2 regions of the Piscibacillus salipiscarius genome follow, and region 1 is predicted to be linked to the other one. Evidence: a T-box and tRNA genes for the amino acid it is inferred to sense, from the RefSeq annotation. Region 1 holds a T-box; the other holds one or more tRNA genes.
What was found. A T-box is a leader RNA that pairs with one kind of tRNA and senses whether it is charged. The one in region 1 lies ahead of leuS (leucine--tRNA ligase), so its partner is inferred to be a tRNA-Leu.

Region 2: it encodes a tRNA-Leu, which carries the amino acid that the T-box ahead of leuS (leucine--tRNA ligase) is inferred to sense. The anticodon was not compared.

The regions. Positions count from the first base shown of each region.
Region 1 covers NZ_JBHUMZ010000044.1:785-4,742, forward strand. The annotation lists gene leuS (leucine--tRNA ligase) at 109-2,520, opposite strand; T-box leader at 2,861-3,076, opposite strand; gene ACFSW4_RS12440 (tRNA (mnm(5)s(2)U34)-methyltransferase) at 3,194-3,757, shown strand; gene ACFSW4_RS12445 (DUF3221 domain-containing protein) at 3,766-3,958, opposite strand, start outside.
Region 2 covers NZ_JBHUMZ010000014.1:6,709-10,666, forward strand. The annotation lists gene ACFSW4_RS04635 (ribonucleoside-diphosphate reductase subunit alpha) at 1-1,005, shown strand, start outside; gene ACFSW4_RS04640 (ribonucleotide-diphosphate reductase subunit beta) at 1,018-2,058, shown strand; tRNA gene ACFSW4_RS04645 (tRNA-Leu) at 2,161-2,242, shown strand; gene ACFSW4_RS04650 (ABC transporter ATP-binding protein) at 2,393-3,133, shown strand; gene ACFSW4_RS04655 (ABC transporter permease) at 3,130-3,867, shown strand.

The sequences.
Region 1 (3,958 bases):
ATTTCCATCATATATAAGTTATTTTATCTATGTCAATTTAGACAATTGAAAAACGCCCCAAACGTTTGTCGTCTGAGGACGTTGATATAGTTTCTACTAATTATATTATTAGTTGGCTACAATGTTGACTAATTTTCCAGGAACAACGATGACTTTTCTAACCGTTTTTCCTTCGATCCATTCTTGGACGCGTTCATCTTTAAGAGCTAGTTCTTCTAGTTCATCTTTAGAAGCTTCTTTAGGTACTTCCGCACGTCCGCGAACTTTACCCATGACTTGAAGTACGATCTCCACAGTGTCTTCAACAAGTTTGGATTCATCATATGTTGGCCATTCTTCATAAGTAATCGTACCTTCATGCCCAAGCAGTGACCAAATCTCTTCAGCCATATGCGGTGCTACTGGTGATAGCATCTTGATAAAACCTTCTGCATATTCGCGTGGCAGAATTTCATTTTTATAACATTCATTTACAAAGACCATCATCTGTGAAATTCCAGTATTGAAATGAAGATTAGCAAAATCTTCGGTTACTTTCTTAACCGTTTCATGATAAACCTTCTCTAGATCGCTACTAGCTTCATCTTGGATGCGGGAAGATAGCTTATCATCTTCAACATATAGTCTCCACACACGATCAAGGAAACGGCGTGCCCCGTCAAGACCATTTGTACTCCACGCTACAGATGCATCGAGTGGTCCCATAAACATTTCATAAAGACGAAGTGTGTCTGCACCATGAGAATCTACGATATCATCAGGGTTTACAACGTTACCTTTTGATTTACTCATTTTTTCATTACCTTCACCAAGAATCATACCTTGGTTAAAGAGTTTTTGGAAAGGCTCTTTAGTTGGTACAACACCAAGGTCATAAAGAACTTTGTGCCAGAAACGTGCATAAAGCAGGTGAAGGACGGCGTGTTCTGCTCCTCCAATGTAAAGGTCTACTGGTAGCCACTTTTTAAGTTTTTCTGGGTCTGCCAGCATGTCATCATTATCTGGGTCGATATAACGTAGGTAGTACCAACAGCTTCCTGCCCATTGTGGCATTGTGTTCGTTTCAAGGCGGCCCTTTTTACCTGTTTTAGGATCTGTGTACTCAAGCCACTCCGGAATGTTCGCAAGTGGTGATTCACCTGTACCAGACGGTTTAATTTGATCTGTTTCAGGTAGTTCTAATGGTAGCTCGCTTTCGTCAAGAGCTGACATCGTTCCATCTTCCCAGTGCACAATTGGAATTGGTTCGCCCCAATAACGCTGGCGGCTAAATAGCCAGTCGCGTAGACGATAAGTCGTTTTGCGAACACCGTGGCCATTTTCTTCAAACCAAGCGATTGCTTTTTCAATAGCTTCATTTTTGTTAAGTCCATTTAAGAAGTCTGAGTTTACAAGCGTACCGTCTTCTGTGTAAGCTTCTTCATCGATATTTCCACCTGATACGACTTCGACAATTGGTAGTTCAAACTTCGTCGCAAATTCGTAGTCGCGTTCATCATGTGCTGGAACGGCCATAATAGCTCCTGTCCCGTAAGTCATAAGCACGTAGTCGGCAATCCAAATTGGCATCTTTTCACCATTAGCTGGATTTATAGCATAAGCGCCCGTGAACACGCCTGTTTTATCTTTTGCAAGATCGGTACGCTCGAGTTCACTTTTGGTTTGAACGTCATTCATATATTGATTGACCGCTTCACGCTGCTCATCCGTTGTAATGTCTTGAACAAGTGGATGTTCTGGTGACAGCACAGCATAGGTCGCACCAAAAATCGTATCTGGACGAGTCGTGAACGCTTTAAAGGTATGGCCTGTATCTGCGATTTGGAATGTGATTTCAGCGCCTTCTGATTTTCCAATCCAGTTGCGCTGCATATCTTTAAGGCTCTCAGGCCAGTCAAGTTCTTCAAGATCTTCAAGCAGGCGGTCCGCATACTCGGTGATTTTTAGCACCCACTGACGCATTGGCTTACGAACAACTGGATGCCCACCGCGTTCACTTTTACCATCGATGACTTCTTCATTTGCTAGAACTGTTCCTAGTGCTGGGCACCAGTTAACGGCGACTTCATCCATATAAGCGAGTCCTTTTTCGTACATTTTGACGAAAATCCACTGCGTCCACTTGTAGTAGTTTGGATCCGTCGTATTAATCTCACGGTCCCAGTCGTATGAAAAGCCAAGTGATTTAATTTGGCGTTTGAATGTCGCGATGTTTTGTTCAGTAAATTCAGCAGGGCTATTCCCTGTATCTATTGCATATTGTTCAGCTGGTAAGCCGAACGCATCCCAGCCCATTGGATGTAAAACTTCGTATCCTTGCATCCGCTTCATGCGGGATACAATGTCTGTTGCTGTGTAGCCTTCAGGGTGACCGACGTGAAGGCCTGCTCCTGATGGGTATGGGAACATGTCTAACGCATAAAATTTCGGTTTATCCGAATCGGCGTTGGTTTTGAATGTTTTATTGTTTTCCCAATAGGTTTGCCATTTTTGTTCAATGCTTTGATGATCGAACGCCATATAAACTCCTCCTAAAATTTTAGATTCCACTTCTGAATATATAAGGCTGTTTTAGGTTTACTAACGGCGGACGCTTTCCGTGGGCACGGCTTCAACTTCCTAAAACTCACTACATTCGTTTTAGGGGATTTTCAGCTCGTGCTGTTCCCGCGACGAACTGGACGTTCTAGTGTCGGCGTTGGTCACAAATGCTACTTGCATTACCTCTTTGCTTAAGTTTGCGCCGAGTAATCGCAGGCGCAGGACGTGACCGCTTTTAGCCGACCCGGAGTCGCCGCCTTCGCTTACCATTTTTAATTGAATAAAACAACCTAAACTAAAAAACTCCCACCCCAACCGTAGTTGGGACGAGAGTATTACCCGTGGTACCACCCAAATTAGTACAATAAAAGTACTCACTTGAAATCCTTAACGCGGATGAATCGGTCCATCTTACTTCGGTTCAGATGGTCAACTTCAAAGGCGAGTTCAAAAGTTGTAAGGATAGCTCGCACCAACCGCTACCTCTCTGAAAAGCTTACAGAGCTCTTTACTACTCCTTCATTAACGTCGGACTATTTTAATTTAATACATATTCTATGCAATGAACTGGTAAATGTCAACTTTTATTTTATATTATTAACCAATGTGTCATGATATTATAAGTATGAACTTTTATTAAAGGAAGAGATCAATGAAACAAATCATTCCATATGCGCACAGTTTATTAGAAGAAACTATTACAGAAGGCAATATTGTTGTTGACGCCACACTCGGAAATGGGCACGATAGTGTGTTCCTAAGTGGGCTCGTTGGAGAAAGCGGGCTTGTTTACTCTTTTGATGTTCAGGAGGAAGCGATCCGGCAGTCGGAAAAGCTTTTTGCCGAACACGATGTACATAATGTAACGACAATTTTTAACGGTCATGAAAAAGCTGGCGATGAACTCCATAAAAGACATGTAGATTCCATTGATGGATGCATTTTTAACCTAGGCTTTTTACCTGGCAGTGATAAGGCAGTCACGACTAGTAGTGAGACGACGATCCAAGCAATCGAGCAACTTTTCTCTATGCTAAAACCTATGCGGTATATTGTCATTGTGATATATCCTGGGCATGAGGAAGGTCAGGCTGAAAAAGATGCATTGCTAAATCACTTAAAAATCTTCCCTGCTAAAAAAGCGGATATCATTCGTTATCAATTGGTCAATCGAAGTGATCGGGCGCCATTTGTGGTTGCGATTCATAAAAAATAGGTAGGTCATCACTGCACAATTTGTACTTTTTCCGCTTCGGCTTGACCAGGATACGATGCATCCATTCCATCATATCTCACCCGAATATGATCACCTACATCATACTGAGAGCCCGAGTCCACTTCGAACCAAACAGCATCAGGTGGGTTCTCTACCTCTAATAAGGATGCTTCATTCATAGACGTTGCCTCATCTTTAGTC
Region 2 (3,958 bases), on a different contig from region 1:
GAGACAGGGACTCCCTTTATGTTTTACCGTGATGAGGTCAACCGAAAGAACCCGAACAGTCACAAAGGCATGATCTATTCATCGAATCTATGCACCGAAATCACGCAAAACCAAAGTCCGACCACGGTTGAAGAACAGAAAACAAAGGACGGCAAAATTGTCGTAACTAAATCGCCTGGTGACTTTGTCGTCTGTAATCTATCAAGCATTAATCTTGGCCGGGCTGCGTCAGAAGATGTGTTAGAAAGGCTCATTCCGATTCAGATTAGAATGCTAGATAATGTGATAGATTTAAACACAATTCCAGTCTTGCAGGCGCAAATTACGAACCAAAACTATCGTGCTGTTGGACTCGGTACGTTTGGGTATCACCATTTGCTTGCGCTTAAAGGCATTCGCTGGGAGTCAGAAGAAGCGGTGAAATTTGCGGACGAGCTATATGAACGAATTGCTTATTTAACGATTAAGGCAAGCCATGAACTTGCCAAAGAAAAGGGAGCCTATCCTTATTTTGAGGGGTCGGAATGGGAGAGTGGCCATTATTTTGAAAAACGTGGCTACCATTCTTCTGAGTGGCAAGAACTAATGCAAGATGTCCAAAAACACGGCATTCGGAATGGCTACTTATTGGCGGTTGCGCCGAACTCGAGTACAAGCCTAATTGCAGGAAGTACCGCAAGTATCGATCCGATTTTTAAAAAATTCTACTCAGAAGAAAAGAAAGATTATAAGATTCCGGTCACGGCACCCGATTTAAGCGCGAAAACATTTTGGTTATATAAATCAGCCTATGACATGGACCACAGCTGGACGATTAAACAAAACGAAGCACGCCAGAAGCATATTGATCAGTCGATATCGTTTAACTTTTACGTCAAAAATCATATTAAAGCTAAAGAATTACTAGCGATGCATCTGTCAGCCTGGAAAGCCAAATTCAAAACGACCTATTACACAAGATCAACGTCATCAGAAATCGAAGACTGCGAAAGCTGCGCATCGTAAGGAGGAATTATTATGACTGAAACGATACAAAAACGACGTTTATATGACTATCAAGCACCGAATGCATCAACAGGGATCATTAATGGAGAAAGCTCCAATGTGCTTAACTGGGATGATGTCAGATTTAGCTGGGCATACCCGATGTATAAAAATATGCTCGCCAACTTCTGGACACCATTTGAAATTAATATGTCTAATGACCGTAAGCAGTGGCCAGAATTAACTAACGACGAACAAGAAACATTTAAGAAAATCATCGGGCTACTAGCATTCCTAGATTCGATTCAAACGGACTATTCAGCTAAAGTAGCGGATTACTTAACGGATTCGAGCTTGTCAGCCTTGATGCAAGTCCTGTCGTTCCAAGAAGTGGTTCATAATCAGTCGTATTCCTATGTCCTATCGTCATTAGTCGATAAAGATGAACAAGACCGCATCTTTGAATACTGGAAACATGATGAAGTGCTGCTGGAACGAAATCAGTTTATCGCAGAGGGCTATGACCGATTTGTAGAGGTACAAACGCCTCAAGCATTCATTGAATCCGTCGTCTATGATGTCGTGTTAGAAGGCTTATTCTTCTATGCTGGCTTTGCGTTCTTTTATAACCTTGCCCGAAACCAGAAGATGGTCTCAACGAGCACGATGATTAATTACATTAACCGTGATGAGCTTATTCACGTGAATTTGTTTGCGCATATTTTTAAAGAAACTTTGAATGAGAACCCAGGATTAAATACAGAAGAGAATAAACAGTTTGTGACGGATACCTTTAAAAAGGCTGTTGATCTTGAAGTCAAATGGGGTCAGCATATTATTGGGAACAAAATTGATGGCATTAACATGGATGAACTAGAGGAGTACATTAAGTATACAGCGAATAAACGATGTAAGCTATTAGGCGTCAATGCACCTTACCCTCATATTACGGAGAATCCAATGAAGTGGATCAAGGCTTATAAAGAAGTGGACGAAGGCAAGTCAGACTTCTTCGAGCAAAAATCCCGTCAATATACGAAGGTATCTGACACCAATGGATTTGATGAATTATAAACAGCAAGAAGGCAGGGTGGAACTGCCTTCTTCGCTAATTTTAGAGATTGACTAAACAAACTAAATCATGTTATATTTATTCTTGTCGTAAATATTTCACATGCCGGTGTGGCGGAATTGGCAGACGCGCACGACTCAAAATCGTGTTCCTCACGGAGTGTCGGTTCGAACCCGACCACCGGTACTATAACTTTTTTGTAGAACAAATTTAAAAGACACTTTAAACACCCATGAGCATTATTACATTAATGTTTATGGGTGTTTTTGTATGTGTAGTCATGAGAAATAATGATGTTTGAATTGAAAGTCAATATAGGTGAAAGGATTGGTAGTCTTGTCTAAAGTAATAATTCACGCCAATGAATTGACGAAAAGATATGGGAGTCATATAGCTGTAAATCATATAAATTTAGAAGTATATGAAGGTGAAGTATTTGGTATTATTGGTCCGAATGGGGCAGGTAAAACAACATTCATCGAGATGATTACTGCATTTAGAAAACCGGATAATGGAAGTGCACAAGTAATCGGTCTAGACTCACAAAACGACTTTTATCAACTACGGGAAAAAATTGGTGTGCAGCTCCAGCAAGCAAGTCTATATGAAAAACTCAAGGTAAAAGAGGTACTGAAACTTTTTGCTTCTTACTACAAGAAGAATCGCCCTATAGAAGAGTTGGTTTCTATGTTGAGATTGGAAGGGTACTTGAATAAATATATTAAGCACTTATCTGGTGGTTGGAAACAACGTGTATCTTTTGCTTTGGCTCTAATTAATGATCCCGACATCGTAGTATTAGATGAACCCACCACGGGACTTGACCCCGAAATAAGACGAGATATATGGAGTATCATTCAGAAGCTAAAGTCAGAAGGAAAAACTATTATTTTAACGACTAATTATATGGAAGAAGCACAATCCCTCTGCGACAGAATAGGTGTATTAAAAAAAGGAAAAATGGTAGCCTGTGGAACAAAGCAAGAACTGGAAAAACTGCTTCCAAGTAAACAAGGAAATCTTGAAGATGTATACATGAACTTGACTGGAGTGATGAGGGAGGAGACTCGTGCATGAGTAAAATGATAACGAACCATATGATTGCAGACTTAAAGTTATTTTTGAGGGATCCTATGGCTCTGGGCTTTACGTTCGTATTACCTGCAGTTTTGTTTATTATCTTTGGAAATATATTTGGAAATGAATCATATGGTGGAGTGGAATATTTCGATTTATACATATCTGCTATGATAGCAATCATGATTTTAAATATCGGGTTGTTTACTATTGGCCTTCAACTAGTGATTGATCGGGAAAAAGGTGTTTTAAGGCGGCTAAAAGGTACTCCATTACGTCCGTGGGTTATGTTTTTAAGTATCCTAATGAAAGCAATTATCGCGGCAATTGTTGGTGCAATTGAAATTATGGTCATTGCCTATTTTTTATTCAAAGTCCCCATGACAGAACACATAATGTCTTATTTTTTAATGCTTGTTATTGTAACTGTGGGCTTTTGTAGTTTCTGTTTAATCATTACAAGTGTTTCCAAAACAGCTGGTGCAGGTTTAGGAATAGCTTTCGTTCTCATGTATATTATGTTATTTCTTTCTGGCGTCACAATTCCTTTAGAAATATACCCAGAAACTGTTCAGACGATTGCACAATTTGTTCCATTATATTATGTACATGATGTATTACAGCTCGTGTGGAGAGGAGCATTTTCTTTCTCAGACATTACTAGTGTCTTAGCACTCGTATCGTTTGCTGGAGTATCTGTTTTAATATCCAACCGATACTTTAAGTGGGAGTGATCTAAGTAATAACAGGTAGTTACTTCCTTCATTTCAGCTCTTAAACTCTGAATATATGGGTTTAAGGGCTCTTTTTATTAGATAATATAAA